3 regions of the Halobacillus sp. ABH2_015 genome follow, and region 2 is predicted to be linked to each of the others. Evidence: riboswitches for the same ligand, from Rfam matches in the RefSeq annotation. Region 2 holds a riboswitch; each other region holds the start of a gene.
The links. Region 2 has a riboswitch for S-adenosylmethionine ahead of ACXAD6_RS13615 (methionine ABC transporter ATP-binding protein). Riboswitches for the same ligand answer to the same signal wherever they lie in the genome.
Positions count from the first base shown of each region.

Region 1: another riboswitch for S-adenosylmethionine. It lies ahead of ACXAD6_RS10725 (homocysteine S-methyltransferase family protein); the one in region 2 lies ahead of ACXAD6_RS13615 (methionine ABC transporter ATP-binding protein).
Region 3: another riboswitch for S-adenosylmethionine. It lies ahead of msrA (peptide-methionine (S)-S-oxide reductase MsrA); the one in region 2 lies ahead of ACXAD6_RS13615 (methionine ABC transporter ATP-binding protein).

Region 1 covers NZ_JBSWUG010000002.1:2,008,288-2,018,703, reverse strand. Annotated here, with positions in the region: gene ACXAD6_RS10755 (glycerate kinase family protein) at 1-258, shown strand, start outside; gene ACXAD6_RS10750 (DUF429 domain-containing protein) at 371-1,027, shown strand; gene ACXAD6_RS10745 (GntP family permease) at 1,156-2,436, opposite strand; gene ACXAD6_RS10740 (3-hydroxybutyrate dehydrogenase) at 2,700-3,476, shown strand; gene ACXAD6_RS10735 (DMT family transporter) at 3,579-4,511, opposite strand; gene ACXAD6_RS10730 (amidohydrolase) at 4,951-6,582, shown strand; gene ACXAD6_RS10725 (homocysteine S-methyltransferase family protein) at 6,643-7,692, opposite strand; SAM riboswitch class I at 7,865-7,969, opposite strand; gene ACXAD6_RS10720 (DJ-1/PfpI family protein) at 8,542-8,913, shown strand; gene ACXAD6_RS10715 (hypothetical protein) at 8,963-9,460, shown strand; gene ACXAD6_RS10710 (hypothetical protein) at 9,550-9,876, opposite strand; gene ACXAD6_RS10705 (hypothetical protein) at 10,056-10,416, shown strand, end outside.
Region 2 covers NZ_JBSWUG010000002.1:2,563,109-2,573,524, reverse strand. Annotated here, with positions in the region: gene ACXAD6_RS13645 (acyl-CoA dehydrogenase family protein) at 1-1,712, shown strand, start outside; gene ACXAD6_RS13640 (arsenate reductase family protein) at 1,951-2,310, shown strand; gene gcvH (glycine cleavage system protein GcvH) at 2,395-2,778, shown strand; gene ACXAD6_RS13630 (toprim domain-containing protein) at 2,907-3,254, shown strand; gene ACXAD6_RS13625 (thioredoxin family protein) at 3,264-3,572, shown strand; gene ACXAD6_RS13620 (TlpA family protein disulfide reductase) at 3,705-4,124, opposite strand; SAM riboswitch class I at 4,223-4,323, shown strand; SAM riboswitch class I at 4,488-4,601, shown strand; gene ACXAD6_RS13615 (methionine ABC transporter ATP-binding protein) at 4,680-5,705, shown strand; gene ACXAD6_RS13610 (methionine ABC transporter permease) at 5,698-6,366, shown strand; gene ACXAD6_RS13605 (MetQ/NlpA family ABC transporter substrate-binding protein) at 6,390-7,232, shown strand; gene ACXAD6_RS13600 (carboxymuconolactone decarboxylase family protein) at 7,299-7,664, shown strand; gene ACXAD6_RS13595 (YuzK family famiily protein) at 7,879-8,031, shown strand; gene sufC (Fe-S cluster assembly ATPase SufC) at 8,271-9,050, shown strand; gene sufD (Fe-S cluster assembly protein SufD) at 9,069-10,376, shown strand; gene ACXAD6_RS13580 (cysteine desulfurase) at 10,376-10,416, shown strand, end outside.
Region 3 covers NZ_JBSWUG010000002.1:543,231-553,646, forward strand. Annotated here, with positions in the region: gene ppc (phosphoenolpyruvate carboxylase) at 1-2,172, opposite strand, end outside; gene ACXAD6_RS02680 (GNAT family N-acetyltransferase) at 2,409-2,924, opposite strand; gene ACXAD6_RS02685 (Na+/H+ antiporter NhaC family protein) at 3,101-4,582, shown strand; gene ACXAD6_RS02690 (DinB family protein) at 4,719-5,255, opposite strand; gene ACXAD6_RS02695 (AIM24 family protein) at 5,388-6,080, shown strand; SAM riboswitch class I at 6,220-6,340, shown strand; gene msrA (peptide-methionine (S)-S-oxide reductase MsrA) at 6,463-6,936, shown strand; gene eutH (ethanolamine utilization protein EutH) at 7,482-8,597, shown strand; gene ACXAD6_RS02710 (peroxiredoxin-like family protein) at 8,623-9,276, shown strand; gene ACXAD6_RS02715 (DUF4190 domain-containing protein) at 9,317-9,571, opposite strand; gene ACXAD6_RS02720 (ribonuclease H-like YkuK family protein) at 9,607-10,089, opposite strand.

The sequences.
Region 1 (10,416 bases), 550 kb from region 2:
GCTCCTATGGGCGTAGGAATGAGAGCAAAACAGTTTAACGTTCCTGTCTTTTGTATAGCTGGGAGTTTGAGCGATGGTTATGCGCTTCTTGAAGAAAAAGGCATTCAAGCCTTTTTCAGTATTGCCCACGCGCCCTCCACTCTCGATTATTTAAGTGAACATGCTGGTCCTCTTGTTGAGGAAACCGCAAAAAACATCATGAATGTTTACAAAACGGTCTATAAATATAAGACCGCTTCTGCAATATCAAGCGTCTGATCCCCTTGAAGATCTCTTCCTGAGCCAAAAGGAAGAGATCTTTTGTATGCGCTTCCTGTTTTTGCGAAGGGTTTGGAAGGTATAACAGAACTAAGGAAAAGGAGGATTTACTGTGTATTACGCAGGCATTGACTTATCAGGTCCGAGCAATCATGCCGATACGGTCGTGATGATTTTTGAGGACAGGAAAGATGCACTGATTTTCAAAGAAAAAGTTACTCCGGCCAGTGACGGGGACATTATAGATACACTGAGCAGGCTGGCATCAGAGGGGAAGGTTGTGGTCGGAATCGATGCGCCACTGTCTTATCAGGATGGTGGGGGCGATCGCATGAGAGACCGTTCTTTACGGCAGTTCCTTATGGGAGAAGGAGGACGATCCTCCTCCATTATGACTCCGACTATGACACGAATGGTGTACCTGACTCTGAGGGGGATTCGGTTATCAAGAGAGCTTTCCCATTTGGATACGCCGTATGATATTCAAGTCGTTGAAGTCCATCCCGGTGCAGCTGTTCTGACACGGGTGGATGACGCAGACCATTTTCTTTCGTACAAAAAAGACCGCTCTATCCGAAAAGAAGTGCTGGATTGGTTGAGGGATCACATGAATATGCTCGATATTCCGGAAGAATCACTCGAACATGTCCATACGCTGGATGCCTGCGGATCTGCTCTTGCCGCATGGGGATGGAATGACTCAAAATTGGTATCTCCCTGGAGCTATCAAGCCGAACCGCCACTGCACCCTTATGACTTCTGCTGTTAAAATCCGCCCGCTTGGAAAAAACGGTATGGATAAAAATAAGCAGGATCCGCCGAAACAATATACGACGGATCCTGCTTATTTTTCAGGAATTCTTTCACAGGCAAAGGATATAGTCTCCTCGGTCTGTTTTATACAATTCCAATATAGGACATCAAAATTCCTACTACTGTTGCCACAAACGGAATGAGCAGAGCAACGATGAAGATATCTTTATAGGAATCTTTGTGGGTTAAGCCTGTAATCGCAAATACAGTCAATAGGGCACCGTTATGCGGAAGAATCGAAGCTCCGGATGCAATGGCTGTAATCCGGTGAAGGATTTCCGGGTTCATTCCCATCTCCATCGCCTGCTGGTAATAGTCAGATCCGAGAGCATTCAAGGTAATGTTCATTCCCCCTGATGCGGATCCGGTGATCATCGCCAGCACCTGAGTAGCTAACGCATCTGAAATGACAAGGCCGCCTTTGATGTTCAATAACGCTTCTTTAATCGCTGGAAAAGCAGGGGAAGCCTGAACGACTGCTCCAAATCCAACGGCTGCGCCTGTATTCACAACGGCAGTTACAGCGCCTTTGGCTCCATCATTCAATGCTGTGATGAACTCGTGGAATGCTTTCCAATTCAAGATAATCGTTAGAATAATTCCGATGAATAAAGCAATCAGCATTTCTACGTTGAAGATGTTAATCAAAAGGACTACACAGAGAAGCGGCAGGAAGGATAAAAAGACGCTGGGATCGTTCCCGGAACTCTCGGTTCCAACCTTATTCTGCGGCTCTGTAAAGCCTTCTCCGGCTTTCGTCAGTTTATTCGCCCGGTAGGAAAGATAAAAGTATCCGCCGACAGCCATAATCAATCCGGTGACAATACCGATGATCGGCGCGGCCATCATCGTTGTATCAAAGTATTCGGTAGGAATATAGTTCTGGACCTGAGCTGTACCGGGTAGAGCAGTCATTGTAAAGGTGAACGCACCAAGCACAATTGTTCCTGGAATGACTTTCCGACTGATATCGGCTTCTCTGAACAAGTTAATAGCCAGAGGATACATAACAAAGACGACAACAAATAGACTCACACCGCCATAAGTTAGGATGGCAGCACCTAAAAGGACTCCTAAAATCGCCCGCTCTTTTCCGACAATTCTGGATAAAAAGCTGGCTACTTTCCGGGCACTCCCTGTTACTTCCATCAGTTTTCCGAAGACCGCCCCAAACAGGAAGATGGGGAAGAAGTCTCTCGCAAATGAAGCAAACCCACTCATGAAGTCAGATGTGAATGCATCTAGAATATTCATGCCTGATAGAATCGCTACGATCGAAGCAGCAATTGGGGCAATCCATAGAATGGACCAGCCTAAGTACGCCATGATCATTAAAGAGACAAGTCCTATGATAATAGCAAACATGGTATTACCTCCTTTTGGTAATTATTATAAGTAAAATTGCGTTTGACAAAACTCGACAATATTTTGCAACAAGAAATATCTTACTCTCACGCTTTACAGTAATCAATAGAAATAGAAAGATAGAGAATTCATGCATTTTTCGGGGAAAAACGAATATTCCGCATAATTCGTAATGCATGAAATGGAAATTGTTTTTGGGTACAATCGAATTTGAGTTAAAAGTAGCAGCTCATCAAGAACATACATGAGAGAGGTTGATAGACATGGTTGAAAACAAAGTTGTATTTATTACAGGAGCAGCTCAGGGAATCGGGTACCAAATCGGAAAAGTCTTTGCAGAAAACGGTGCAAAAGTCGTCTTGTCTGATATTAATGAAGACGGTGTACAAGAAGCCGCAAAGTCGCTGACCGAGCAGAACTTAACGGCTATGGGGGTAAAAGCGGATGTTACGAGCGAAGACGAAATCAATGCCGCTATTAACCAGACGGTTGAAACCTATGGCCGCATTGACGTACTTATCAATAACGCAGGGCTTCAGCACGTATCTCCTCTTGAAGAATTCCCAACAGAAAAATTCAAGTTGATGCAGGACATCATGCTGACAGCACCATTCATCGCAACGAAAGCGGTCTTCCCGATTATGAAGGAGCAGGGGCAGGGACGTATCCTGAACATGGCTTCCATTAACGGTGTCATCGGATTCTCTGGTAAAGCCGCATACAACAGTGCCAAGCACGGAGTCATCGGCTTGACGAAAGTAAGTGCCCTTGAAGGTGCAGAACATGGCATCACAGTCAACGCTGTAGCCCCTGGGTATGTAGATACACCACTTGTACGTGGTCAATTGAAGGATCTTGCCAAATCCCGTGGCGTGGAACTGGAAAAGGTGTTGGAGGAAGTTATTTATCCACTAGTTCCTCAAAAACGCCTGCTTCAAGTAGAAGAAATTGCAGACTACTCTATGTTCCTTGCCAGTGACAAGGCGAAAAGTGTAACAGGCCAAACCGTCCTTATTGATGGTGGATATACAGCTCAGTAAGTAAACGAAAATGATTGATAACATATAAAAGGAACCGTTCATTGAATAAAATGAACGGTTCCTTTTTATGTAGAAATAGACGGCTGTGAAATGAAGGGTCCATCAGCCCCGAAGCTGGTTGACGGCTGATCTTCCCGTTTCCCGGTGGGTGGCGCTGCTGTTTTTCTTTGATTCCTGTACGACGATGACAGCCGTAATGACGAGGCCGACCCCTGCGTACTGCCAAAAGGTCAACTGCTCCTGAAAGACGAGAAAACCCATGAGTGTGGCGACCACTGGTTCAATGGTAGCGATAATGGAGGCCTTGCTCGATTCTACGAAACTCAAACCTTTCGTGTATAGAATAAACGGAAGCATCGTAGATAAGAGCCCCAGTCCCAGTACATAGAGCCATGTGGATACGGTTGAAAATAAAGAAGCCTCATTCCAAAGGACGCTGAATGGTACGATAGCGATCGATGCGAATACAAACGTATAAAAGGTAACCGTCAGTGAATCATAGTGCACAAGGGCAAACTTCCCGAAAATGCTGTATAACGCATAAAAGAATCCTGATCCAAGTCCAAGAATCAGTCCATACATGGAAATGGATTGTTCCGAATGTGGAACGATGCCGACGACAAGGGCACAGCCTGTAAAGGTAATCAAAAGAGCAGAGACTTTCCGCAACGTCAATGATTCTTTGAAAATCAGCCGTGAAAGCATTGTGACAAACGCCGGAGCTGTGTAGAGAAGGATGGATGCTACAGAAATAGACGTTTCCTCAATCGCACTGAACAAGCACCAGTTAAAGAGGACGATACTGATGATCCCCGTCCCGATAAAGTATCGGCTGTCACCTGCTTTTATTTTAAAGAAACGGCGGTCTTTTGATAATAGGTAAATCCCCAGAAGCAGGCTGGCTGATAAAACCCTCAGCGACACGACTTGTGCAGGGGTGAATCCGATATTGTACAAGTAAGTGACGTAAAAACCGATGATCCCCCATAAAGCGGCACCTGTACCGATTGAAAAAAGAGCAGACTTTTGACTCATTGTGACTTCCTCCATACGATTTGATATATGGAATGCTATCAGAATATGGAAGGATTGGATAGATTCTGTTCCTTCTTTTCTAAAAAAACGGCGTCTGTATGGACGATGATGCAAAGATTGCCGAGACCTGCACAGAACGGCTGACCCGTAAGCGGATCAGCCGTTTTCCTGTATAAAGGACCCGGGTGTTTATAAAGAGGAACGGAGCAGAGTAGACGAATTATAAACATACAGGGGAGGTTTGGAAGGAGAAATGTGTGCATGATGGATGAATAGGGTGACCTAAAAGAATAGGAGCAAGGAACCCGGTGTAAAGTCTCTTTTTGGTCATTTTTTCCTCATGTTATACTATCCTCTTCATTACTTAAGGGGAAAATGGACATCAAACCATTAGAACCTTTCCCCCATGACCTAGACGATTACAAGAGGAGACATGACCATGCAGACGATATACTACGGAGGAAATATTCTTACTATGGAAGAGGAAAATACGTTTGTTGAATCGATTTTAATCGAGGATGGATGGATTAAACATAAGGGCGCACTTCAGGAAATCGAGAAGGAAGCACATCCATCAGAGGTGGAAAAAGTGGACTTGAAAGGGAAAACGTTAATGCCTTCGTTTATTGACCCCCACGGGCATATCTCTTTTGTAGGTCCGGTTTCCCGGATGGCAGATCTGAGCGGCTGCGAAAACTTTGAAGACGTCAAGCGCACGCTTCGTCAATACATAGAGCAGCAGGAAGACGAACAAGACGGAGTGATTATTGGGTTTGGCTATGACCACACGATATTGGATGAGGGACACCACCCTGCCAAGGATATCCTGAACGAGATCACAGATCGACCTCTCTTTGTTTTTCACGCTTCCGCTCACATGGGTTGTGCTAACGACGCTCTTCTGCAAATGGCAGGCGTTGATTCCGAAACGGAGGAAGTCGAAGGTGGAACCATTGGCCGGATGGCAGAAAGTATGGAACCAAACGGATATTTTGAGGAAACAAGTCTTTCATTGATTCAACCGTATCTGCAACAAGGGATGGAAATGGATGCTTTGAAGATGGTGGAAGAAGGACAGAACGTTTATATACAGAATGGGATAACAACTGTGCAGGATGGAGCCGCCTCTCAGCAGTTCGTCGAGTTGTGTAAAGCCTTAGCTGAAGAGGACCGACTGCTTATTGATGTCGTATCCTACCCTCTTATGGACACCAATCCGAATGAGATCTTTGCATCCAACCCTCTTTATGCGAAGCAATACCATAAACGCTTGAAGCTTGGTGGATACAAAATGTTCTTAGATGGCTCTCCGCAGGGGAAAACAGCCTGGCTTACGGAACCTTATGAAGGAGAGGAAACGTATAGAGGCAGTGCCTGGTACAGCGATGAGCAGGTGAAGCAGTTTACAAAACAGGCGGTTCAAGACAATGTTCAATTGTTAACTCACTGCAATGGAGATGCAGCAGCCGATCAGCTGCTGAGAAGCTATAAAGCTTCTGTAGAAGAAACGGAAGATCCGGAGAAAGATGTGCTCAGACCGGTCATGATTCACTGCCAGACCGTCCGTGATGATCAGCTGGATGAAATGAAGAAGATTGGAATGATCCCTTCTATGTTTGTTGATCATACGTATTACTGGGGAGATGTCCACTTGAAAAACCTCGGTGAAGAGCGGGGAAACCGGATCAGTCCGGCTAAATCAGCCATAAAAAAAGGTCTTCCTGTCAATTTCCATCAGGACGCTCCTGTTATCAAGCCGAATATGCTTCAAACGATCTGGAGTGCTGTGAATAGAAGAACGAGAACAGGAGTAACGATTGGAGCAGAACAGCGTACGACCGTGTATGAAGCTCTTCAAGCCGTTACGATTCATGCCGCCTATCAATATGGAGAAGAAGAGACAAAAGGAAGCCTTCATGCAGGGAAGCTAGCTGATTTGGTCATCCTTGATCAGAGCCCGTTCCAAGTAGACCCCATGCAGATCAAAGAAATACAAGTAGAAGAAACAATTAAGGAAGGGCGCACCTTATACAAAAGGGAAGAAAACCAGGGGAATCCAAATGCATTGTGAGCCTTGCCGTTTTCGTTTTAATAAAGCCGCCTGTCCAAGTAGGACAGGCGGTTTTTTTGCTTAGGCTTTCGTTTTATACGATGTTATATGATCCTGCAGCGTGTCATCGCTGCCGAATAGGAAGTGTTTCTTCATATCTGGAGAATACGTGGAGTTTACAGCTGTGCGTCCGACAGTTTCGACTACTTCACGAAGCATAGCCGGAGACGCTCCACAGCAGAGTCCCAGGTAGTTCACACCTATACCGTGAGCTTCCTTAGCCCATTCCGCCAGTTCATAGCGGTTCGTATAGAGCGGGTCGAGAGATGTTGGGAACGTTGTTTCCGTTGGAAGCGTGCAGGCACAGCCACCGTCCGGCAGGTTGAAGAAAGTAGGATGCTCCTCCGTTGTCCGGTAAGGGATTGGAAGGGCCCCAACATAACCGTCCACGGTTTTACGGATTTTCTCAACGTACTGCTGCATCGTTGCCGGACCGCGGAAACAGTTCATTCCTACAACGAGCGCCCCTTTTTCTTCTAATAAGCGGCAGGCCTCTTCGACTTCATAGCCATCCCGCAAGACGTTCTCCCCCATCAGACCGAATGTGATGACAGCAGGGAGGTCCTGCTTTTGAATTTCTTCAAGAGCAATCAGAGCTTCTTCATAGTAGTAGAAGGTTTCACCATTCACGAAATCTACACCTTCCTCTTTACACCAGCCGATCATCTCTGCAAACATGCTCCTTGTTTTCTCAACAGCTTCAGGATCATCCGGATTGAACAGGTTGGTATTGGAAACGTTCCCAGCCACAAGAGCTTCTTCCTCTGGATGCTCTTGAGCCACCTCTTTAGCCAGACGAATTGCCTGACGGTTGAGCGGTTCCAGTAATTCTTCTTTTCCAATAATTCTCATTTTTTCGCGGTGACCGTTATACGTGAATGCTAACACAACGTCGGAGCCCGCAAGCATATAGTCTCGATAAGTCTGTTTGAGTGCCTCCGGGTTATCCAGCGCTACTTCCGGTACGAAGGATCCAGCTTGTAAATAGCCGCGGCGCTCCAATTCAAACAAGTAACCTTCTCCACAAATGACGGGTCCATCCTGTAACCTCTGCTCTAATGATCGTTTCATTTCACAACAACCTTTCCATTTGGTATTGAATAAATATATTAGAAAGCTCATCCTTCTAAAGGAATATGCTGACTCACAGATTCTGATGGAGCTCTTTTTAACAGAAGAAGTGGTGTATATTTCCATTAAAAAAAGACCTCCTTTGATAAGGGGCCTTCCATTTTTCTAGGACTCCTTATCTTCAAGGCAGTAAAGCTGCCTTCTGGATTTAGCACCGTGCCAATGGCTGGTTGCTGAGGTATCAAAGGGCCAGTCCCTACACCTCTCTGGATAAGTTCGTATGTAATTTTTAAAGCAGCTGATCCGTTTGATCAACGCTTATCCTTTCGCTTGCGTTATACATTACAGGAAAATATAGTGAGAATCAATAGAATTTTCGGAAAAAATCCACCGGTATTTAAAAAACGAAGAGAAGAAGGATGCGCCGTTACGACGATAATGGGAAAATGAACGTAGATTTATAGGTGGAGGGGGTCTCTTCATTATGAAACTTTATACAAGGCATTTCGTAGTCCATTATAGAAGGCTTGTGTTCTGTCTTAACCGGAATGGTTTTTCTGTCTTAGGGATTGTGCCGGGAAGTGCGTAAAAAATGGAGGGAACGTTTATGTCTATGCTTTAGATACCTTGGCAGACTGGAAACTTGGCTAAATAACCGCTGAGTTGAACTCGGGGCACTACTTTAAAAGAAGACGGGAAGATGTTTCACTTCAGGTGGCAGGGGCAGGAAAAGAAACAATTACGACAAAAGGAGGGATGAGGATTACACCTGATATAACAACGGATGAGATCCTCCTTTCCCCTTCGACCGTTTTGCTGCTGCCCGGAGCAGATACGTGGAACTGATGTATCCATCAACCCATCATACATAAAGCAGCAAAGCTTCTGGACTGTGGGACGACGTTTGCTGCCATTTGTGGGGCCACACCGATGCTTGCTGAAGCCGGTTTGTTGAACATTCGTTTCCATAACAGCAACAGTCTTGAATATCTTTATATGGTCCGTCCGAACTATGATGGGGAGGCGTATTACAAGGACATAAAGGCCGTAGCGGATCAGAACCTTATAACAGCCAGCTCTGCAGGAGCCCTTTTATTTGCGAATCTTATACTTAAGCACTTGGACGTTTTTTCGGAAAGAACCCTGGAAGCGTGGTATACGTACTTCAACACAGGTGATCCCCGGTACTTTTACATATTGATGGAAACCTTAGAGAAATAGATTCAATAGAAGATGAAAGTGATGTCTCAAGGTGGGAGAGGAGGAGAGCATGTACAAAGCAATCCATTTTCTATTCATCATTCTTATCTTTATTGTGTATCATGTCGTATCATTCGGAGATACTCCCGCTCCTTTTGGGGTAGGCGTCAAAGAGTTGGGAGATCAGACAACGAGGGTCGAAGAATATAATTGGAGAGGAAGCACCGTTCATCAAACTGTTATAAGCTGGAAGTCGCTGGAGGACAAGCCGGAAGAACTGACGTATCTCTGGGTGAATGAAAAACAATTAAGACAAATGTATGCGGCCTTCCTTTCTTATGTCCTGCTATTGTTCTATTTCCCTCTATCTAAACTTATAAGATTGAAATCCAGCATCAAAGAGAAGGATACGAGTCTGAATCCTTTTTGGAAGGGAGTTTTATTTATACTGGGTACAGGCGTCTACACAGCCGTATTGATCACCGGCATTGTGCAATACCAAGAGCTGTTGGATGAAACCACTCGCTTACTAGCTGAACTGGAGCCACTAATGCATCAGGATGAGTGAAGACATTTCAGATTACATCACGAAAAAAAAGGGAGCACGATAAAAGTGGCTCCCTTTTCTTTGTTCAATGAGAGGGTCGATCTATACGTTTACTCTGTCACCCTGGTGACCTTGCTGATCTGCATAGGTTCCTCCTGCAGCGGAAGGCCTTTTTCGACACTCCCTACATCACATAGTGGAATGAAACTGGTTGTCCCAGGTACAAGTAGATCATCGATTTCAAGAACATAGTCTTCCAGTCCTCGATACCTGCCGACAAAAATGCCTGCTCCTTCTTCTACGAAGAAAGTGATGCCAATCGTATCTCCGCAGCGGAAACGGCTGGAGATGACATTAGCTAGTCCAGTAACACAGCAGCTGCAGGTGATTACATCCACATCGGGATGAGAATCCTTTTTACACGGTTTATGATCCATACCATACACCTCCTGAATATCAAGATAGTACATTCTATGACAGGATATGAACTATGGTATAGATGAATATCACAGTCGCTGAAAAGATAGAGAAGCAGATGGGTTTTCTATTATTTTTACTAAGGCAGCCGGAATAATACAGACCGAATTATACATGTAGGTAAAGCATTCCCCATTCGATGATGAAACGTAAACCTCGTTCTTTGCTGAAGTTACCCATGGTCGAAGTTCATTTCGTTTTCAATTCGGCTTTTGTTGATGAATCGTATAAGGCCATAACCCCCTCAGAATCCACACCTCCAAAAAATCATCGATTTCGTTCAGGAACAGTGCCTGTCATCAGGTTCAGGAAAGAGGATGATTTCCATAGAGGGGATCGGTTGGGATCTAGGATAGGAGGTATAAGAAAGAAAGACTTTTCAAAGGAAATGATTGAAAAGTCTTTCTTTTTTCATAAGCGTTTAAAACTCTTTTTTCAGCGGGAATCGGGGGAAAAGGTTATTCATGAATTGAAGTTTAAAAACAGCGGGGTGATGGGAT
Region 2 (10,416 bases):
TTACCCCGGAGGACTTTACAGATGAACATTTGATGATTGCCAAGACGGCTGAAGACTTTGTTCTTGGTGAAGTTGTTCCAAAGATTGAGAACCTGGAAAACCATGAATTTGAACATTCTGTCGCTCTTTTGAAGAAAGCGGGCGATCTTGGACTGCTCGGTGCCGATGTACCTGAAGAATATGGCGGTCTCCAGCTGGATAAAATCAGTTCATCCTTAATTACGGAGAAGTTCTCCCGTGCCGGCGGGTTTTCCGTCACTCATGGTGCGCACGTGGGGATCGGGTCTCTTCCTATTGTGTTCTTCGGGAATCATGATCAGAAAAATAAATACCTCCCTGTACTCGCTACAGGTGAAAAGATTGCCGCTTATGCCCTGACAGAGCCGGGATCAGGGTCTGATGCACTTGGAGCTAAAACGACAGCGAAGCTTAATGAAGCGGGCACCCACTACATTTTGAACGGGGAAAAACAGTGGATTACCAACTCCGCCTTTGCTGATGTATTTGTTGTGTATGCCAAGATTGATGGAGAAAAATTCACAGCATTTATTGTAGAGAGAGAGTATCCAGGTGTATCTACAGGTCCGGAAGAGAAGAAAATGGGAATTAAGAGTTCTTCCACCCGTACATTGATTCTTGAAGATGCGGAAGTTCCGGTGGAAAACGTCCTTGGGGACATCGGAAAAGGCCACGTTATTGCCTTTAACATACTGAATGTTGGTCGCTACAAGCTGGCCATCGGTGGTGTTGGCGGAGCGAAACGGGCGATTGAACTGTCTGTAAAATACGCCAAAGAAAGAAAACAGTTTAAAACTCCGATTGCACAGTTCCCATTGATCCAGGAGAAAATTGGTTCGGTTGCCGCAAACACGTATGCCAATGAAAGTTCCGTTTACCGGACCGTCGGGCTGTTTGAACAGAGCATGGGCAAACTTACTGATGAAGAGCTGAAAGACGGGGCAGCTGTTGCGAAGGTTATTGCTGAATATGCGATTGAATGCTCCTTGAATAAAGTGTTCGGTACCGAACTGCTCGACTTTGCTTCCGATGAAGCCGTACAAATCCACGGGGGTTACGGTTTCATGGCGGAGTACGAAGTTGAAAGGATGTACCGCGATTCCCGGATCAACCGTATTTTTGAAGGAACGAATGAAATCAACCGGATGATCGTCCCGGGTACACTGCTTAAGAAAGCGATGAAAGGGGAACTTCCTCTCCTCCAAAAAGCCCAGACACTCCAGGAGGAAATCATGATGATGATGCCGGAAGAACCTGGTTTGGAGCCATTGGAGCAGGAGAAGTATTTAGTTAAAAATGCCAAGAAAATCGGACTTCTTGCCGCCGGCCTTGCCGCTCAGAAGTACGGAGAAAAGCTCGATAAAGAACAGGAAGTGCTCGTCAATATCGCTGATATGGTCGGTGAAATCTATAACATGGAATCAGCCCTGCTTCGTACGGAGAAAGCCATCCATCGTTCTGGTGAAGAAAAGAATAAGCAGAAGCTCCTCTACACGCAGGTGTATGTACAGGAAGCCTTTAACAGAATCGAGGCCCATGCGAAAGAAACGTTGATTGCGTCTCAAACCGGCGACTCCCTGCGTATGATGCTTGGTGCTCTTCGTAAACTGACACGTCATACACCGACGAACGTCATTCCGAAGAAGCGGGAAATTGCCCAGGGATTAATTGAGTCCGAAAGATATTACGTATAAATCAGTGACCAGCCCGCACTTGAAAGTGCGGGCTTTTGGCATGTAGAGAGGAAGGGATCCTCTCCTCACAGGGACATTCAATTTTCCCGGGAAAAAGTGTTTTTGGAGGCATTTGAATAAAGAGAAGGAAGGATGTAAAAGAATGAAAAAGGAATTGGAGGGAAAAGTAATTTTCAATGAAAAGATTGTCTCCATTGTGATAAAATAAGACGTAACAAGTTGGAAGGAGGAGGAGCATATGCCTGTTACCTTCTACTGGTACCCAAACTGCGGTACTTGTAAAAAAGCGAAAAAATGGCTGGATGATGAAGGGGTTCCTTACGAATCTGTACATATTGTTGAACATCCCCCTTCACAGGAAGAGTTGAAGGACCTCACGGCCAGGAGTGAACGACCGGTTAAGAAATTTTTCAACACCAGTGGGAAGAAGTATCGGGAGTTAAACCTGAAGGAAAAGCTGAAAGATGCAGATGAAGAAGAAATGCTGCGCCTGCTCGCTTCAGACGGGATGCTCATCAAACGGCCCATCGTCACTGATGGAACAAATGTCACTGTTGGTTTCAAAGCCGATGAATTTGAAAACGTCTGGGGCCGATGAGCAGAACATTGGAAATAAAAGCAGAAGGCTTTTATGTTTATAACTGTCATTAAACAAAAACAAGAACTGTGGAGGTAATCGAATATGAGCTTACCAAAAGATCTACGTTATTCTCAGGAACACGAATGGGTGAAAGAAGAAGGAGAAAAAGTCAGAGTCGGAATCACGGATTTTGCTCAATCTGAACTTGGCGACATCGTTTTTGTTGAGCTTCCTGAAGTGGGAGAAGAACTAAAAACAGACGAGCCTTTCGGAAGTGTGGAATCTGTAAAAACCGTTTCCGAATTATATGCACCGATCAGCGGTAAAGTTGTAGAAGTGAATGAAGATTTGGAAGACAGCCCTGAGTTTGTGAATGAGTCTCCTTATGATAAAGCCTGGATGGTTGTTGTTGAACCAAGCGATTCTTCAGAAGTTGAGCAGCTGATGTCTTCTGAAGAATATGAAGCGATGATTGATGAAGATTAATCAAAACAAGTAAGCCCGTTGTACAGGCAGGACTGATGATTCCTTGTCTGACATGATCGTGCTTGATCTTAATCATGTTCAGACCATGCCATATGGCATGGTCTGTTTCTATATAGTAGGTGATGAAGATGGATGGAGAACGGATTTTGATTGTTGAAGGGATTACAGATAAGAAGAAATTGAACAAAGTACTGGATGAGAAAATCGAAATCATCTGTACCCATGGGACGCTCGGTATTGAGCGAATGGAAGAAATGATCTTTGAACATAACCTGGATGAACGATCGGTCTATATCCTTGTGGATGAAGATGATTCCGGTTTTAAACTACGGAAGATGCTGACAGAGGAACTTCCGCACGCAGAGCATATTTATATTGATAAAGCCTTTAGAGAAGTGGCGGCTACTCCCGAGCCGGAACTCGCCCGTGCCCTGTTAAGCCGTCATTTCAGCGTGAAGTCGATGTATTTAATTTAGGAGGAAGCTTTGCAGAATTTAATACAAAATGAGGCAGCCTGGGTGCTGTCCTCGGATGAAAAAACGATGACATTTATTCACAGCCCTTTTTGCGGGACGTGCCACCTTGCCCGCAAGATGCTGATAACTTTGGAAGAGATGTATAAAAAAACACTATTCTCGGAAATGAACGCCTCTCTGCATCCTGCATTGATGGAACAATATCGAGTGGAAAGTGTTCCATGCCTCTTGATTACCCATAAAGGAGAAGTTCTTGAAAAGGTCTATGCTTTTCAATCCGTCCCACACATGTATGAAAAGATCATTCCCTATCTATAACCCGCCTTTATTCCCCGGGAAATGACAAGATAAAAACGGTAAAAAACCCGTCCTGCATAGGCAGGGCGGGTTTTATTCATCGGCCGTATGACCAGTGATAAGCGGGTGGTAGGCCTTCCGCTGTTTTGATGATTAAACAATTTCCCCCAGGGACTGGACGATATCGAGAAAGGAAGCTTTATCACCGAACGATTCGTGGACCCTGCCTTCCTGATCTATGATAATAGTGGAAGGGACGCCCTTGCAGCCGAACGTATCGTATAAGCTTCGCCAATCATCAATCAAGGTAGGCTGGTTAAGAAATTTTTCAGCATATTCCTTTCCGGCATCAGGGCTGCGTTCACGACCGGGAACGTTAATCGTAACCAGCTCCACTTTTTCTTTGTCCATCGTTTCAAAGAGCTGCTCTTTTTTAGGTAAGTCTCTCCCGCAGTCAGGACACCAGGATGCCCAGAAAGTCAGGACGATCACCTTTCCGAAATGGTCGCTCAGACGATAGGTGGAGGGCTGATTTATATAAGAAAGCTCAAATTGAGGAGCACGTTCCTTCATGATTTCATCTCCTTACTGTAAAAATATACCTGATTATTATCTTTGACGTCCGTATAGACTCCATGCTAACATAACATATAATTTCACAGCGACATCATAACTTATCCAGAGTGGTGGAGGGACTGGCCCTTTGAAACCCGGCAACCGGCAAAAGCACGGTGCTAAATCCTGCGGAGCGTAAAGCTTTGATAGATGAGATCCACTAAAGTCTCTTCTATTTTAGGAGAGACTTTTTTGCATATCCAGATGTTCTTCTTTTCTGAAAAGTAGCTCATTTATGTTGACACGCTGGTGGCAGAGTGCTAAAATCCACTTTGTAGTTATGAAATGAATTAAAGCAGTAATAATTTAATAAGCTAAAATCTCTTATCCAGAGTGGCGGAGGGACTGGCCCTACGATGCCCGGCAACCAGCAGGTGTAACCGACCTGTCAAGGTGCCAAATCCTGCAGAGCATAACAGCTCTGACAGATGAGAGAACAGAAGATACATTGTTATTGAAACGCCATTCTGTTCTCGAACAGAATGGCGTTTTTTGAATGGGAGGGAACACATCATGATTACAATCAAGGATCTTTCTAAAGTTTTTCAAACGAAGGATCGGGAAGTGAAAGCTGTTGATGGCTTAAGCCTTACAATAAATAAAGGGGAAATCTACGGTGTCATTGGTTATAGTGGAGCGGGTAAAAGTACTTTTATCCGGCTGTTGAACCGACTGGAGGATCCAACAGAGGGCAGCATCCACGTCGGTGATCAGGATTTAACGGGCCTCAGTAAGAATAAACTGCGTATCGCCCGCCAGGATATCGGAATGATTTTTCAGCACTTCAACCTGCTTTGGTCCAGAACGGTTTATGATAACATCGCTTTTCCGTTGGAAATTGCCGGTGTACCAAAGGAAGAACGGAGCAAAAGAGTGAACGAACTGATCGATCTGGTCGGTTTATCCGGCAGAGGAAACTCCTACCCATCCCAGTTGAGTGGTGGACAGAAACAGCGTGTAGGAATTGCCAGGGCGCTGGCCAACAACCCGAAAGTCCTCCTTTGTGATGAAGCGACATCCGCTCTGGATCCGGAAACGACAGACTCCATATTGGATCTTCTTGTAGACATCAATGAAAAACTCGGACTGACCATAGTTTTGATTACTCACGAAATGCATGTCATTCGTAAGATCTGTCATCAGGTGGCAGTCATGGAGCAGGGGAAAATCGTTGAAAAGGGAGATGTTCTGGACGTATTTCTTCATCCAGATCAGCCAGTGACGAAGAAATTCGTCGATCAGGTGATGGGTGATCAGGAAAAAGAGCACTCTCTGAAATTGATCAAAGATAAGTACCAGTCCGGAAAAATTGTCCGGCTGCATTTTGTAGGAGAGAGTACCAACCAAGCGCTGATCAGTGAGGTCTCCAGGAAGTTCGTCCTGGATGTGAATATTCTTCACGGGAAGATCACGCAGACGCAAAAAGGAGCTTACGGAACGATGTTTGTTCAGTTTGAAGGAGACGATGAGGAAGCAGCCCGGGCAATCGAATATATACGCTCGACTTCTGTGGAAGTGGAGGTGAACCCGGATGCTTAATGGATTACTGCCAAACGTACGCATGGAAGACATGATTACAGCAACAAATGAAACGTTGTATATGACTCTGATTTCCGTAGCCGGCACATTTATCCTCGGGATTCTGCTCGGCCTGCTGCTTTATTTATCTGGTCCGGGAGGGCTCTGGCAGAACAAAGTGGTCAATGCAGTGACAGCTTCTGTCGTAAACATTTTCCGTGCCATTCCTTTTATTATATTGATCCTGCTTCTGTTCCCGTTTACAGACTTCTTGATTGGAACGATCCGCGGTCCGAACGCAGCCCTTCCGGCGTTAATTATCGGAGGAGCTCCGTTTTACGCGAGACTTGTTGAGATTGCATTGAAGGAAGTGGAAAAAGGTGTCGTAGAGGCAGCGAAGGCGATGGGGGCTAAATCATCAACGATCATCTTCAAAGTCCTGCTGCCTGAATCCATGCCTGCCCTTATTTCAGGAATTACGGTGACCGCCATTGCACTGATTGGTTATACCGCCGTGGCGGGTGCGATTGGTGCCGGTGGTCTTGGAGACTTTGCTTATTTCTACGGTTTCCAGCGTAGTAATTTTGATGTGGTCTTCATTTGCACGGTGCTTATCATTATTATTGTGTTTATTTTCCAATTCATCGGTGATTATGCTTCCCGTAAATTGGACAAAAGATAAAAAACAAAAGGGAGAGATTATTCATGAAAAAAATCTGGACAACAGCGGTTGCGCTGTTATTCGTTCTTGTTCTTGCCGCCTGCGGTTCTTCTGAGGAAGATTCCTCCAGCGGTGAAGGAAATACGGAAATTACAGTAGGAGCAACAAGTGTTCCTCACGCTGAAGTTCTTGAAGAAGCAAAGCCGCTTCTTGAAGAAGAAGGGATCACGTTAAATATCGAGGAATACCAGGATTACATCCTTCCAAACCAGGATTTGGCCGAAGGACGTATTGATGCAAACTATTTCCAGACGATTCCTTATATGGAACTTCAAGAGCAGGATAATGATGATTACGATTTTGCCAATCTCGGCGGGATTCACATTGAGCCGATCGGTGTGTACTCCCAAAAGTATGACAACCTTGAAGACGTAGAAGAAGGTACCGAGTTCGTCATGAGCCGTTCTGTATCCACCCACGGCCGTGTATTGACACTTCTTGAAAAAGAAGGGTTGATCAAACTGGATGAGAGTGTAGAAAAAGTGGATGCCACGGTCAATGATATTGTCGAGAACCCTAAAAACCTTCAGTTTGATACCGGCGTGGACGCAGCCGGCCTTCCTGAAGTGTACAACAAAGAGGAAGAAGTCCTTGTAGCGATTAACACGAACTACGCGATTGAAGCGGACCTTGTACCAAAAGATGATGCGATCATCCTTGAAGGGACAAACTCCCCTTATGTGAACGTCATCGCTGCTCAAAGCAAAGACGAGGACAACGAGGCACTGAACACGCTAGTGGAAGTCCTTCGTTCTGAAGACATTCAAACTTTTATTGAAGAGGAATACGAAGGAGCAGTTATCCCTGTTTCCGACGATTCTGAATAACGGATAAAATAAGTGACTGCGGTTTATACTAACCGCAGTCACTTATTATTTATGGGAGGTTTTAACATGCAGGATCAGAATATGACGTGGACGCAGACATATTTACATGATTATAAAGAAGGAATGGGTGTCTTTGCGGAACACATGCCTGAAGTCGCCCACCAGTTCAGTCAATTTTCCCAGGAATGTTTTAAAGCCGGAGAGCTTTCACAAAAAGACAAGCAGCTGATGGCTCTCGGAATCAGTATCGTGGCCCAGGATGAATACTGTATGATCTACCACACCAAAGGCTGTGTCGATCAGGGAGCTTCGGAAAGAGAGATCATGGAAGCTTGTGGAGTCGCCGCAGCTTTTGGAGGCGGAGCAGCTCTCAGTCAAGCTGTTACCCTTGTCCAGGACGCCTACAGTGATTTAACGAACAACGTTAACTAATTGAATTATTAGAAAATTAAAGAAAAACAAATGTATTAAATGGAAATGCAATTATTAAACGCTTACATCGGTCCGCGGGTCCGCATATGAATGAAAATGCGGTTTCAGAAGATTTTATACAGGGTAAAGGTTTGTGGTAACCTAAATTGTGTAAATAATCTGAAAGGGTTGATTCGTTATTAATGACCATCTGCAGTTGAATTTCACCGCTGAAATGGAAAAGGCAATGCATCAGGCTCACAATACGAGTTATGCGGAGTACAGCCGTAGACTGGACACTCGGCTGGAAGTAGAACAAAAGCGTCAGCGTGAATTCGAACAAACTCAGAAAATGCATGCCCAGGTGGACCGTCAATTGCATAGATAATGTTTAGGAACGAATCAATCAGGTGGCTTTAGTCACCTGATTTTTTCATGTTATACTAATGTAGGAAAGTGAGAATGAACATGTATCAATGTCCAGGTTTCCCTCTCCTTTTACCAGTGGGAAAAAGTTGATTACAAATAAAAAATGATTTAAGATTATAATGAGAATAAATTGAGAATGAATGTTTGTTTTCAGTCTGACTGGACATTCGATAATAATAGATACTGGAGGTATACATTATGGCAGGATCAACATTAGAAATTAAAGATCTTCACGTAGAGATTGAAGGTCAGGAAATCCTTAAAGGTGTAAACTTAACAATCAACGGCGGTGAATTCCACGCAGTTATGGGACCAAACGGAACAGGTAAGTCCACGTTGTCCTCTGCAATCATGGGTCATCCGAAGTATGAAGTAACCAAAGGTGAAATCATCCTTGATGGTGAAAACGTACTGGAGATGGAAGTAGACGAGCGTGCGAAAGCCGGCTTGTTCCTGGCCATGCAGTACCCGAGTGAAATCAGCGGTGTAACCAACTCCGACTTCCTGCGTTCTTCCATTAACGCTCACCGTGAAGAAGGTGATGAAATCTCTCTTATGAAATTCATTAAAGAGATGGACAACACGATGGATACACTTGAAATGGATAAGAACATGGCTCAGCGTTACTTGAACGAAGGTTTCTCCGGTGGTGAGAAAAAACGTAACGAAATTCTGCAGCTGATGATGATTCAACCGGCGATTGCCATCCTGGATGAGATTGATTCCGGCCTGGATATTGATGCTCTTAAAGTCGTTTCCAAAGGGATCAACGAAATGCGCAACGACTCCTTCGGCTGCCTGATCATCACTCACTACCAGCGTCTATTGAACTACATCACTCCTGATAAAGTACACGTGATGATGCAGGGTCGTATTGTGAAGTCCGGTGGTCCGGAGCTTTCCCAGCGCCTTGAAGAAGAAGGATACGACTGGATCAAGCAGGAGCTTGGCATCGAAGACGAAACGGTCAACGCGTAATAAGATAGGAGGGTAACCATGACAGTAGAAGTCACACTACCATACGACAAAGAGTATGTTACAAACTTTTCCCAGGGTCTTCAGGAACCTGAATGGATGAAGAACCTTCGTCTAAGTGCTCTGGAGAAATCAGAATCTCTTCCATTACCAAAACCAGATAAAACCAATATATCCAAATGGAACTTCACGGAATTCGATCATCACGTAACGAGTGATAAGATTGAAAATCTTGACGATCTTCCAGTTGAAATCAAGGACTTTTTAGATCAGGAAAAAGAACAGCAGAACCTTGTAATTCAGCGTAACCATACCGTTGCCTATGCAGCGATTGAACAGCAGCTGAAGGACAAGGGTGTCATCTTTACAGACATGCTGACAGCTGTCCGTGAGCACAGCGATCTCGTTGAAAAGTATTTCATGAATGATGCGGTGCACGTGGACGAACACCGTTTGACTGCGCTGCATGCGGCTCTAGTGAACGGCGGGATTTTCCTTTATGTTCCAAAGAACGTTCAGATCGAAGAACCGATTCAGGCGATTTTCTGGCAGGAGGATCCTAAAGCCTCTCTCGTTAACCACATTCTTGTTGTGGCAGAGGAAAACAGTTCTGTTACGTATGTGGAGAACTATATTTCCCACAATAAAGAAGAAAAAACTTCTTCCAACATTGTGGCAGAAGTGATCGCTAAAGACGGAGCGAAGGTTTCCTTCGGTGCGGTGGATAACTTCGAAGCCGGAACGACAGTTTATGCGAACCGCCGCGGTGTAGCCTATCGTGATGCAGTGATCGAATGGGCTCTCGGCCAGATGAATGAAGGAGATACCGTCTCTGAAAACATCACGCATTTGATCGGTGACAACTCCCATTCCAATGCGAAAACAGTAGCCATCGGCCGTGGAGCGCAGAAGCAGAACTTTACAGCGAATATCACCCATTTCGGAAAAGGGTCGGATGGATATATCCTTCAGCACGGAGTTATGAAGGACAAAGCCTCTGCAATCTTTAACGGAATCGGAAAAATCGAACACGGCGCCAGTAAATCCAATGCCGAGCAGGAGTCCCGTGTACTGATGCTCAGCAAAGATGCACGTGGTGATGCGAACCCGATCCTTCTTATTGATGAAGATGACGTTACCGCTGGTCACGCTGCTTCTGTCGGCCGTGTGGATCCAATCCAGCTTTATTATCTAATGAGCCGTGGAATCTCTCGCTTTGAAGCGGAGCGTTTGATTATTCACGGATTCCTGGCACCTGTGGTAAATCAATTGCCTGTAGAGGCGGTAAAACGCCAGCTTAGACAGGTAATTGAAAGGAAAGTCTATTAATGGATGTAAAAGCTGTACGCGAACAGTTCCCAATCCTTCA
Region 3 (10,416 bases), 2.0 Mb from region 2:
CGGCGTGGCTTCATTGAAGTACGTAAGAAATTCAGGGTCGCCGAAGACAAGGTCCTGGTATTTTTTAAGAGACACTTCGGAAATTTCTTCGATGGCCTGTTCCCATGTGTCTTCACGGTGGTGGCCCTGCTCCGATTCCTTCGAGACATTGGCTGCGCCTTCCACAAGGGTGGAGGCTGCCTGTTCCAGGCTTCGGTAAGCAATGTCACGTAGCAGATAACGGGAAGAAAGCACTTCTCCTTGTTCGGTGATCTTCACTCCTTCACCCAGGGTTTCAGCAGGTTGTGACAGCAGGCTGCGGTTCAATGGTCCGCCCCCGCGGCCTAATGAGCCTCCGCGGCCATGGAAGAACTTGAGACCGATACCATAATCCTCGGCCATTTCACGGATTTCCTGCTGAGCCTTGTACAAACGCCAGTTGGCCGTGAGTGTTCCACCATCTTTACTGCCGTCGGAATATCCAAGCATAATTTCCTGTGAACTGCCGCGCTTTTTCAAGTGACGGCTGTATATGTCCATATCAAACACAGTTTTAAGAATCTCAGGTCCGGCAACGAGATCGTCCACGGTTTCCAGCAGCGGGGCAACATTGATGTTGCTTTCCACTGTGCCATCGGCGTGAAGTCTGTAAATACCCGCCTCTTTAGCAAGGACAAGAACTTCCAGAAGATCACTTGCGGCTTCTGTATGACTGATCAAGTAAACTTCAATGGAGCGTTTACCGAACTCCAGGTGAGCTTTACGGATCATTTGGAAAACGGTCAGCATCTGCTGGGTGGACTCTGAATAATCCTCGTTCAGCAGGGAAATCGGACGCGGGTCTTTCAATACATCCTGAAGGACGGCCAGCTTCCGCTCTTCAGAGAGAGCTGAATAGTCCTCTTCAATTCCAACCTTACGGAGCAGTTCGGTAACCGCAGCTTCATGCTCCCCGCTGTGATTACGGATGTCCAGAGTAGCGAGATGGAAGCCGAACATTTCCACCTGTCGGATCAACTTTCTCAATTTTTTGAGTTCGCCTCGGTTCGGCTGGTGGGTCTGGGCGCTTTCCTGTATAAGGAGAAGGTCTTCGTGCAGTTCGTCTGCATCTTTATAACCAATCTCAGACCGGCCTACTTGACGCAGGCGTTCAAGGATGATGGCAAACTTCCTGCGGTAGATTTCCCGGTCATCCCGCCATCTCTTTTCTTCAGAAAGAAGAGGTTCCTGCTCCTCGATCGATCGTTTCAGAGCGTCGGTCACGGTCACTTGTGTCGAAGAGTGACTGAATCGTTTCATCAGCTCCACAAGGACCTGGTCATATTTTTTCAAAGCAAGACGGCGCTGCTTCTCAAGCGTTTCCCAAGTGATTTCCGGAGTCACGTTCGGGTTTCCGTCACGATCTCCACCAATCCAGGATCCGAATTTAAGGAAATTCGGTACGTCCCAGTCTTCTCCTGGGAAATGATCTTCCAGACGATTTTCAAGCTCCTGATGAATATCAGGAAGAACATCAAACAACGTCTGGTCGAAGTAGTACAATCCATTCCGTACTTCATCCATGACGGTCGGTTTGCGCTCACGGAGTTCATCCGTCTGCCATAGAACTGTCACTTCGTTCTGGAGGCTGTCCTGAAGATTTTGGCGTTCTCCTTTTGTGAGCTGCGGGTGATCCAGCTTTTGAAGGATTGCAGCAATCCGTTTCTGGATTTCGAGCACAGTTCTCTTGGTTGCTTCCGTCGGGTGTGCGGTAATGATCAATTCAAGGGAAAGGTCGTGGAGCACATCTTGAATCAACTCTTTGGAAAAGTTGTTGTTTTTCAAATTAACCACGGCACTTTCCAATGAAAAAGGCTGTGCCCCATGATCTTCACGGAGCTGATATTCTCTTCTTCTGCGGATTCTGTGGTTCTGCTCAGCGATATTCACAAGATGGAAATAGATGGAGAATGCGCGGATGACCTGCGAGCGCATAGGAGGCTCGAGGCTCTGGATTTCTTGTTTCAGCTGTTTATAAGTATGCTGTTCAGGGTTTTGGCGTAAGTCTTTGGTCAGCTGGCGGATGGTTTCTACTTTATTTAATAACTCTTCACCGCCGTGATGGACAAGAATGTTTCCAAGCATTTGTCCAAGGGAACGGATATCTCTCCTCAAGGGAGTCGTGTGGTCGTTTGTACTGTTAAGCGTTGTCACAATTTCACCTTCCTGTCAGATCTGTAAAATGGATAGTATTGTGCTTCATAATATTATCAGAATTATTTGTATAGTCAAATGTTCAGCAGTACCCTGTGCTTTTATATGGAAGCAGCGAGGGGGAAGGAATGCTTCCGTAAAGTGTGCTGGCCATAGACATGTAAGCGCTACCTTATAATCTGAGTAAAGAACCTTCTTTTCTATTTTAATTTTTTTTGAAGCAGAAAACAAAGATATCAATGATATGGAAACATCCGCTGATTTTTCCATTCATTTTTGGTGAGGAACATTTCCAGTGTGTGCCAAGGCTGGGTCTCCGTCATTTCCTTATTTTTATCTTGTTCTTTGAATGAGAACCCCGCTTTTTCATATACCCGGAGAGCCGGGGTGTTGAAGGCGAAAACGCCTAAGGTGACGCTCTCCAGATGAAGTCGGTCGAAGGCGTAGGTTGTGATTTCACGCAGCATCCGTGCAGCAACCTTTTTTCCTCTGTGTTCGGGATTCGTTATCACACGACCGATTCTTCCTGTCTTAAGAGGTTCGATCCGGCCGATGGAAATGTGTCCGGCCGGGCTGTCTTCCAACAGAGCTGTGAACGATTGACGGTCCTCCTCATTCAAGTATTTCTCCCACTGGCTCAGGGAGAGGGGGTGCTCAAAACCGGAGCCGCTCCATTGTTTCAGCTCGTCCTTTGACCTGATCCATTGACTGATCGTTTCAAAATCTTCCATTTTTGCCTGCCTTAATTTCATAATATAACTCCTTTATAACCAATGGTCTGTTCAGATACTATTACTGATCAGAGGTTTCTGTGCTTTCCAGATGATATCCTGATTTGCTTTAAAGTGGTAACAATTCAGCTGTTTATATTCCATCATATCAGGTGGTAAACTATACAAGGTTAAGTAATTGTTGAGGAGGGAATCAGATGGCTGATCAAGAGGGAAGAAATGAAGAAGTCATCGATGAAGCCTTAGGAGAAAAAGAAATCAAACGCCTGGAGTTCCATGGCGGGGTATTTGCTGCAACGATTCCTTTGGTTTTCTTTATCATTTGGGCCATTGTCTTAAGTGTGGCAGGTCTTGTTACAGAGCAGGGGCTTGTCTTAGGAATTGTGATTGGAATCGGCCTCGGTCTGTTCTTTACTAAATCGAAATGGTCAGATTATGCGCAGAGTCTGATTACAGGGATGGCTCAGCCGGTAGGGATCGTTTCGATCATTGCCTGGTTCTGGGCCGGCATGTTTGCAAATATGCTGTCTGCCGGAGGACTGGTGGATGGTCTGATCTGGTTCGGCTTCCAAACAGGGCTGGAAGGTGGAGCTTTCGTCGGTATTACGTTTCTGCTCGCCGGCTTATTTTCCACAGCCGTAGGAACTGGATACGGTACGGTAGCCACGTTCGGTGTGCTTATGTATCCAGCTGGTGTCATATTAGGAGCGGATCCGGTGCTGCTTGTTGCAGCGATTTTAAGTGGAGCTGTATTCGGGGATAACCTGGCGCCTGTTTCTGACACAACGATCGTCTCTGCAACGACACAGGAAGCGGATGTCCCTGGAGTTGTCCGTTCCCGTTTTAAATACTCCATGGCGGCTGCTGTTCCGGCAATGATTCTTTTCATTGTTTTCGGCGGCGGTGGGGAACAAGGAAGCCAGCAGGTGATCAATGACCTGCAGAGCCAGGTGTCACCCAACGGTCTGTTGATGCTGGTGCCATTTGTACTCGTTCTTATCCTGGCGCTGAGAGGCCAGCATCTTCTGACGTCCTTATCATGGGGGATTCTTGCATCCGTGGCTTTCATATATTTGAGTGGCATATCCTTAAAGGAAGTGCTGTATATTCATTTCAATGAAGCAGGAGACCCTGTGATTGAAGGGGCCCTTATTGATGGAATCAGCGGATATTTCAATATGGCTGTTTTGATCCTGTTCATTCTTGCGGCGGCTTACATGCTTGAAGTAGGAGGGACGATGGAAGTGATTAAGAACTTCTTCCTCCGCATCATCAATGGTGTAGTCCGCAGAGCTGAACTCGCCATCTTTGGTATTGTAGCTTTCTTGAATGCCTTCATCACAATCAACACAGCGGCGGAAATTGCAGCGGCTCCGTTTGTGAGGAAAATCGGGAAGGAATTGAATATCCATCCATACCGGCGGGCCAACTTCCTGGATACAGTGACCTCTTCCCTGGGGTATATTTTCCCTTGGAGTGGTGGTGTCCTGCTTGCCTGGGCCACGGTTCAGGGAGCGGCAGACAAGTATGACTTCCTCCCCGTCGTTTCGCCTGGTGAAGTATTCCCGTATGTGTTCCAAGGATGGCTCCTTCTGCTTGTTATGCTGATCGCAGCATGGACAGGATGGGGGCTCCGTTACACCGGGAAGAACGGCGAAGAAGTGAAGCCTGAAAAGTAAACAGGATCGTCAAAGATAGAAAAAGCGCAGAGATTCGTCTCTGCGCTTTTCAACTGTAGACAAGAGACTGGACTTGTCATCCAGTGGATCTGTAGGTGGTGTGGAGAGATTTACCTCTGCGTGTTTTTCTACGCGTTTATAAAGCTTCCACAGTTTCTTTCATTTGATCAAGGTGGCGGAGTTCGTGCCAGCCGATGAATTCAATCCACTGCACCAAGTCCATGTCTCCGAAAGCGGGGTGGGGAAACACACGGTTCTTCAATGTTTCTTCATCTTTGTTATGAATGAGGAATAACGTAGCTTCCCTTGTTTTTTTCAATCCATCCTCGGCTTCTGCAATCGTTTGGCACGTACCTTCAGGCCGGACGGACTCAGGGGCTTCCACCTTGTAGTCCCTTTCCGTCGTCCGGTGGATCGGTTTTTCGGAAGTCTGCTGGATATCTCCCTGCTTTACTGCCTGCTTGATCTGGTAGACGACAAGTTGTTCCATCAGGTACAGGTGCTCCAGAATTTCAAGGACCGACCATTTTCCTTCCCCGGGCTTCTGTGCTGCCATTTCGTCAGAGACGGAATGGGCATACTCCAACAGCTGTTTTCTTTTCTCATCAAGACCATACATAAACAGGTCCTCCTCGTCCTTAGGTTGTTTGAATAGATCAAATAGAATCATCATTCCCCTGCCAGGTGGTGATGAAACCTTTCCTCCATTGTAAACGTAAAACGATAGACAAAGGTTTCATAAATGGTCTAACCCACCCCGGGGTGTGGTATAGAACTATAACCTACATAAAAGGAGGAATCTGTCATGGCAGACTATTCGATTGAGGAGTTTATCAGGGCGACGAAACAGGATGATTCAGAAAATGATTATTTTGAGCTGGAAACCCCGCGTATTCTCGAGGTGAACCTGATGGATCAGGTCTGGGCGAAATCCGGGGCCATGATTTCCTATAATGGGAATATCAAGTTTGAGAGAGAAGGGATTCTGGAGCACGGTGTAGGAAAAATGTTCAAGAAGGCGTTGACGGGAGAAGGCAGTTCGCTGATGAAAGCGACAGGGCGCGGACGTTTGTATCTCGCTGATCAGGGGAAAAAGATTACGATTTTTGACTTGGATAATGAAACCATTACAGTCAACGGTAACGATCTTCTCGCCTTTGAGCCGAGCATCGACTGGGATATCAAGCTGATGAAAAAAGTGGCCGGGATGGTTTCCGGCGGTCTGTTTAACGTGACCTTGAATGGCAGCGGACGTGTGGCTGTCACCTCCCATTACGAACCACTGACATTGCTCGTACGCCCGGGAGAACCGGTTATTACGGATCCTCATGCGACCGTAGCCTGGTCCGGGCATTTGGAGCCGAATTTCAAGACGGATGTAAGCTTTAAAACGTTTATCGGACGGGGAAGCGGGGAATCTATTCAAATGCAGTTCGAAGGAGAAGGTTTTGTCATCGTCCAGCCGTATGAAGAAATTGAAACAACAGGCAGTCAGTAAGACTTTTCTTTTGCGTGGACTGGCATAGTCATGCTAAAGTGTGAATACAATGATGATACAAAAAGAATCATCATTTATCCTTTACTTCGTTACTGAAACGTAGTATATTGATAATCAACATTAAATAAATAACGGAAACTTCTTATCCAGAGAGGCGGAGGGACTGGCCCTTTGATGCCCGGCAACCATCGAATCAATCCACGGATTGACGAGAACGGTGCCAATTCCTGTAGGATGAACACCATCCTAAAAGATGAGAGGATCGTACGGATTGATACGAACCCCTTTTCTTATGTGGATAAGAAAAGGGGTTTTTTGCATATCAGCATACCCGTCATGGCTCTCGATAGAAGTTGCGTTAAAGGAAAGGGAAGATGTAGATATGGCAACAGCAATTTTCGGCGCAGGATGTTTTTGGGGAGTAGAAGCATTTTTTGAGAAATTCGAAGGGGTAACGGCAACAACCGTCGGTTACATCGGGGGACATCTCGAAAACCCTTCCTATGAAGAAGTGAAACAGGGAAATACCGGTCATGCGGAAGCTGTCCGTATCGAATATAATCCTGCTGTCATTACGTATGCCAAACTGGTCAATATCTTTTTTGAAGCTCACGACCCGACACAGGTAAATCGTCAGGGCATTGATGTAGGACATCAATACCGTTCAGTGATCTTCTATACAGATGCAAGCCAGAAGTACATTGCAGAAGAAAAAATCAAAGAATGGAGTGCCAAAGGCATCTTCAAGCGTTCAATCGCTACACAGGTGGAAGAGGCTTCTTCTTTCTTTGAAGCAGAAGAGCATCACCAGAAGTACATTCAAAAACATGGCTCCGCAGCCTGTTCCATCGGCTGATGAAAAGCCCCACACTGAGGGGTTCAGCTTGTAGAGAAACCCCTGTTTCTTTACAAGCTTTTTTCTTTCTTCCCGAAAGGAGCGGTGCCCTTTCCGCGGACGAGCGAACGAGCTTCCTCGCAACACCCACGCTCGGCGGTCTCGGACCACTCGTTCTTCCGCAGGAGTGGAAAGGGCACCGCTCCTTGGGAGTTCTCTAACATCGAACAAGACTCTCCTTCACCCCGCTCATCCTTGCTGGATGGAGGAGAGGCTTGTTCATATTCCGGCAGCCAGCCGTTATCAGCGTCTGTTCTTTTCCTTTTTTTCCACGCAAGTGCGCAACAGCGCAGCCCGTGCCGTTCTTTTGAATCTGAGAACCTGCGTAGGGCGTGCCCGCGGCATTCATATACCGATAAGCGGAAAGTGGCCCTTCCCACGACTCATGGACAACTCTAACTGGTTAACACAGGATTTTTCTATAGCCAGAGCCCCTCAGTGAGGGGGCTTTTTTTATGGGGGAAAGTTCACTAGAATGGAGGAGATGAAGAGAGGAGGGAGAGGCTGTGTTGAATGATATCATCCTTATGGTCATGTGCGCCTTTATGGTTCTTGGAGCTCTTGATTACTACATATTGAATCACCGCCTTGCCTTAGGATGGCGTTTTTATGAAGCCTTTATGATGATGGGTCCTCTGGCCTTGTCCATGGTGGGGATCATCTCTCTGGCCCCGGTGCTGTCCAGATGGCTCGCGCCGGTCGTCACTCCATTGTTCCAGGCTGCAGGAGCTGATCCTTCGATGTTTGCTTCTATGCTGCTTGCCATTGATATGGGGGCTTATCCTCTGGCGGAATCGCTCGCGGCAGACAAAGGAGCGGCTGTTTTTTCGTGGGCTCTGCTTGGGACGATGATGGGCCCTACGCTTGTGTTTACCATTCCAGTTGCCTTGACCGTTGTAGCAAAAAAAGATCATCCTTTTTTCGCAAAGGGAATTCTTGCAGGAATGGTGACGATTCCAATCGGTTGTTTCATCGGCGGGTGGACAGCCGGCTATGAACCGGGGTGGATGCTTAGAAATCTGCTTCCGGCCATGATTCTATCCCTTTTCATCGCCGCCGGTCTCTGGCTCTTCACAGCCTTGACCATTCGTCTGTTTTCCTATTTCGGCAAAGCGGTCGAAATCATTATTATTTCAGGGCTTGCTCTCATCATTATTGAAACGTTAACAGGTATAACGGTTCTCCCCGGTATGGCTCCGTTATCAGAAGGGATGCTCATCGTGGGTAAAATCACTGTCACACTTGCAGGGGCTTATCCGCTGGTGGCGTTTATCAGCAGGCACGGCGAAAAAGTGCTCACCCGTGCGGGAAGACGTCTCGGGATGAACGCGGTATCGATGACAGGATTCATCGCATCGCTTGCTCATCATTTGCCGATGCTTGCCGTCATGAAGGACATGGACGATAGAGGGAAGACCATCAATGCGGCCTTTGCAGTCAGCGGAGCATTCGTATTCGGAAGCCACTTCGCATTTGTGGCCGGCGTCCAGCCGGACATGATACTTCCGGTGATCGTGGGCAAATTAAGTGCAGGTATTCTTGCTGTGAGTTTAGCCCTGATTCTAACGAGACAAGACGTTTCATTTTATGAAGAAGAAGATTCTTCGTATAATGAAGATTGAAATTGATCATAAAGGAGTTTTTCAAATGACGACAGATATGCGCAGACAATTTGACCAATACATCGAGAAATTCAAACAGAATGCCTCCCAGGAAGTTCAGGACAAAATGAGCGACGCCATTAATGAATTGGAAGCCTCTGAAGAGGGGAACGGTCTTTCCAAAGGAGAAAAAGCCCCGGACTTCATCCTTCCAGATGCCAAAGGTGGTCAGGTTCAGCTTTCCGAACAGCTGAAGCAGGGTCCTGCTATCGTAACTTTCTACCGCGGCGGCTGGTGCCCTTACTGCAACATGGAGCTGCGTGCCTATCAGGAAATCATGGATGATATTCATAATGAAGGAGCTCAGCTGATTGCTATCAGCCCGCAGACGCCGGATCAATCCATGACTACTCAGGAGAAAAACGACCTGGAGTATCACGTTTTGAGTGATGTTGGAAACAAAGTTGCTCAGCAGTTCAACCTTGTTTATGAGCTCCCGGATTATCTTGTAGATGTGTATAAGGATAAAGGATTGAATGTAGACAAGCATAATGGAGACGATTCCTGGACGCTTCCAGTATCCGCTACCTACATCATTGATACAGATGGTACGGTTGTATACGAATATACAAAATCTGACTATAAAGACCGTGCAGAACCTTCTGAAGTTCTCCAAGAGCTGAAAAAAGTAAACGCATAAGTCCAAAAAGATGCCCTCCATGGATGTGGAGGGCGTTTTTTTATGAGTGGAAAAATCCGAAAAGGTAGAAGCCGGCTGCCAGCATCAGCAGGACACTGACCTGGATGCAGATGCCAATGATGGAACAGATTTTTCCTGCCGTCGCAAAGTGCCGGCCGTTTTCTTTTTCCTCCTCTTCGCTGCGTAAGAAGGCATTGGCCATCACGATGCCGATGATGCCTGTTATTAATCCGGCGAGAGGGAGGAAGATGGACATGATGCCCAGTACGAGGGATGTCACAGCCTTTTGATACATAGAATGCTCCTCTCCTCCAAACAACCTTAGGGAGGTTATTTGGTATATCGGTTCGCATAGCTGCTGGCGGCGATTGAGTCGGGCTTGATTTTTGGTTCCATCCCAAGGGATTCAATCCTGGCCACCATTTCATTTACATACACTCTTGTCCGGTTCCGGTCACCGGAACCTATATCAATGTGTCCTTCCATTGTAAATGTCGCACCTTTGTAGATGTGAGGGAGGACAATATCAATTAACTCATTTTTCCGTTCTTCTGTAAAAAGGGAGGCAACCCGCTCTGTTAAAGATGTTTCATAGGAAATCCGCTCATGCAGGGTAGTCATTTCCCTGGGGATGACTTCTTTGCGGTAACAGGCCCAGGCCCCTTTTCCTACCCGCTGAATGACGACTCCGGTAATAAACAGCGTGCGGGAAGGGTGGACTTGTGAATCTGTTCCTACCATTAAACGGTAATTCCCGACAGGCTCCCGTTTCATAAATGTTAAAATATGTGAGAATACTTCTGCAAATCCCATTTTTTTATGCGTGAGGTTTTGAAACAAATCGAGCTGGTGCACATGTGCCATCTCCTTTTTTATTTCTAGGCAGTGGAGTGTGGGGGATAAGTGTATTCCCTTTTTTCTCCTTGGGCAATCCTTGATTGTCCTGCCGTGAAACTGTCTCCATCCAAGCAGCTGTGACCATTCTGTTATTAGGATATTCATAGACCTGCTTGAAAGATAACATGTTTTTAAATAGAGTATGTGTGCATTCTGCGCAATTTATGTAAAAAATAGTCAATGTGCAGAGGAAGAGGAGTGAAAGGACTGGAAAACCTGGATCCATATCCTGCCCGTTGGAGA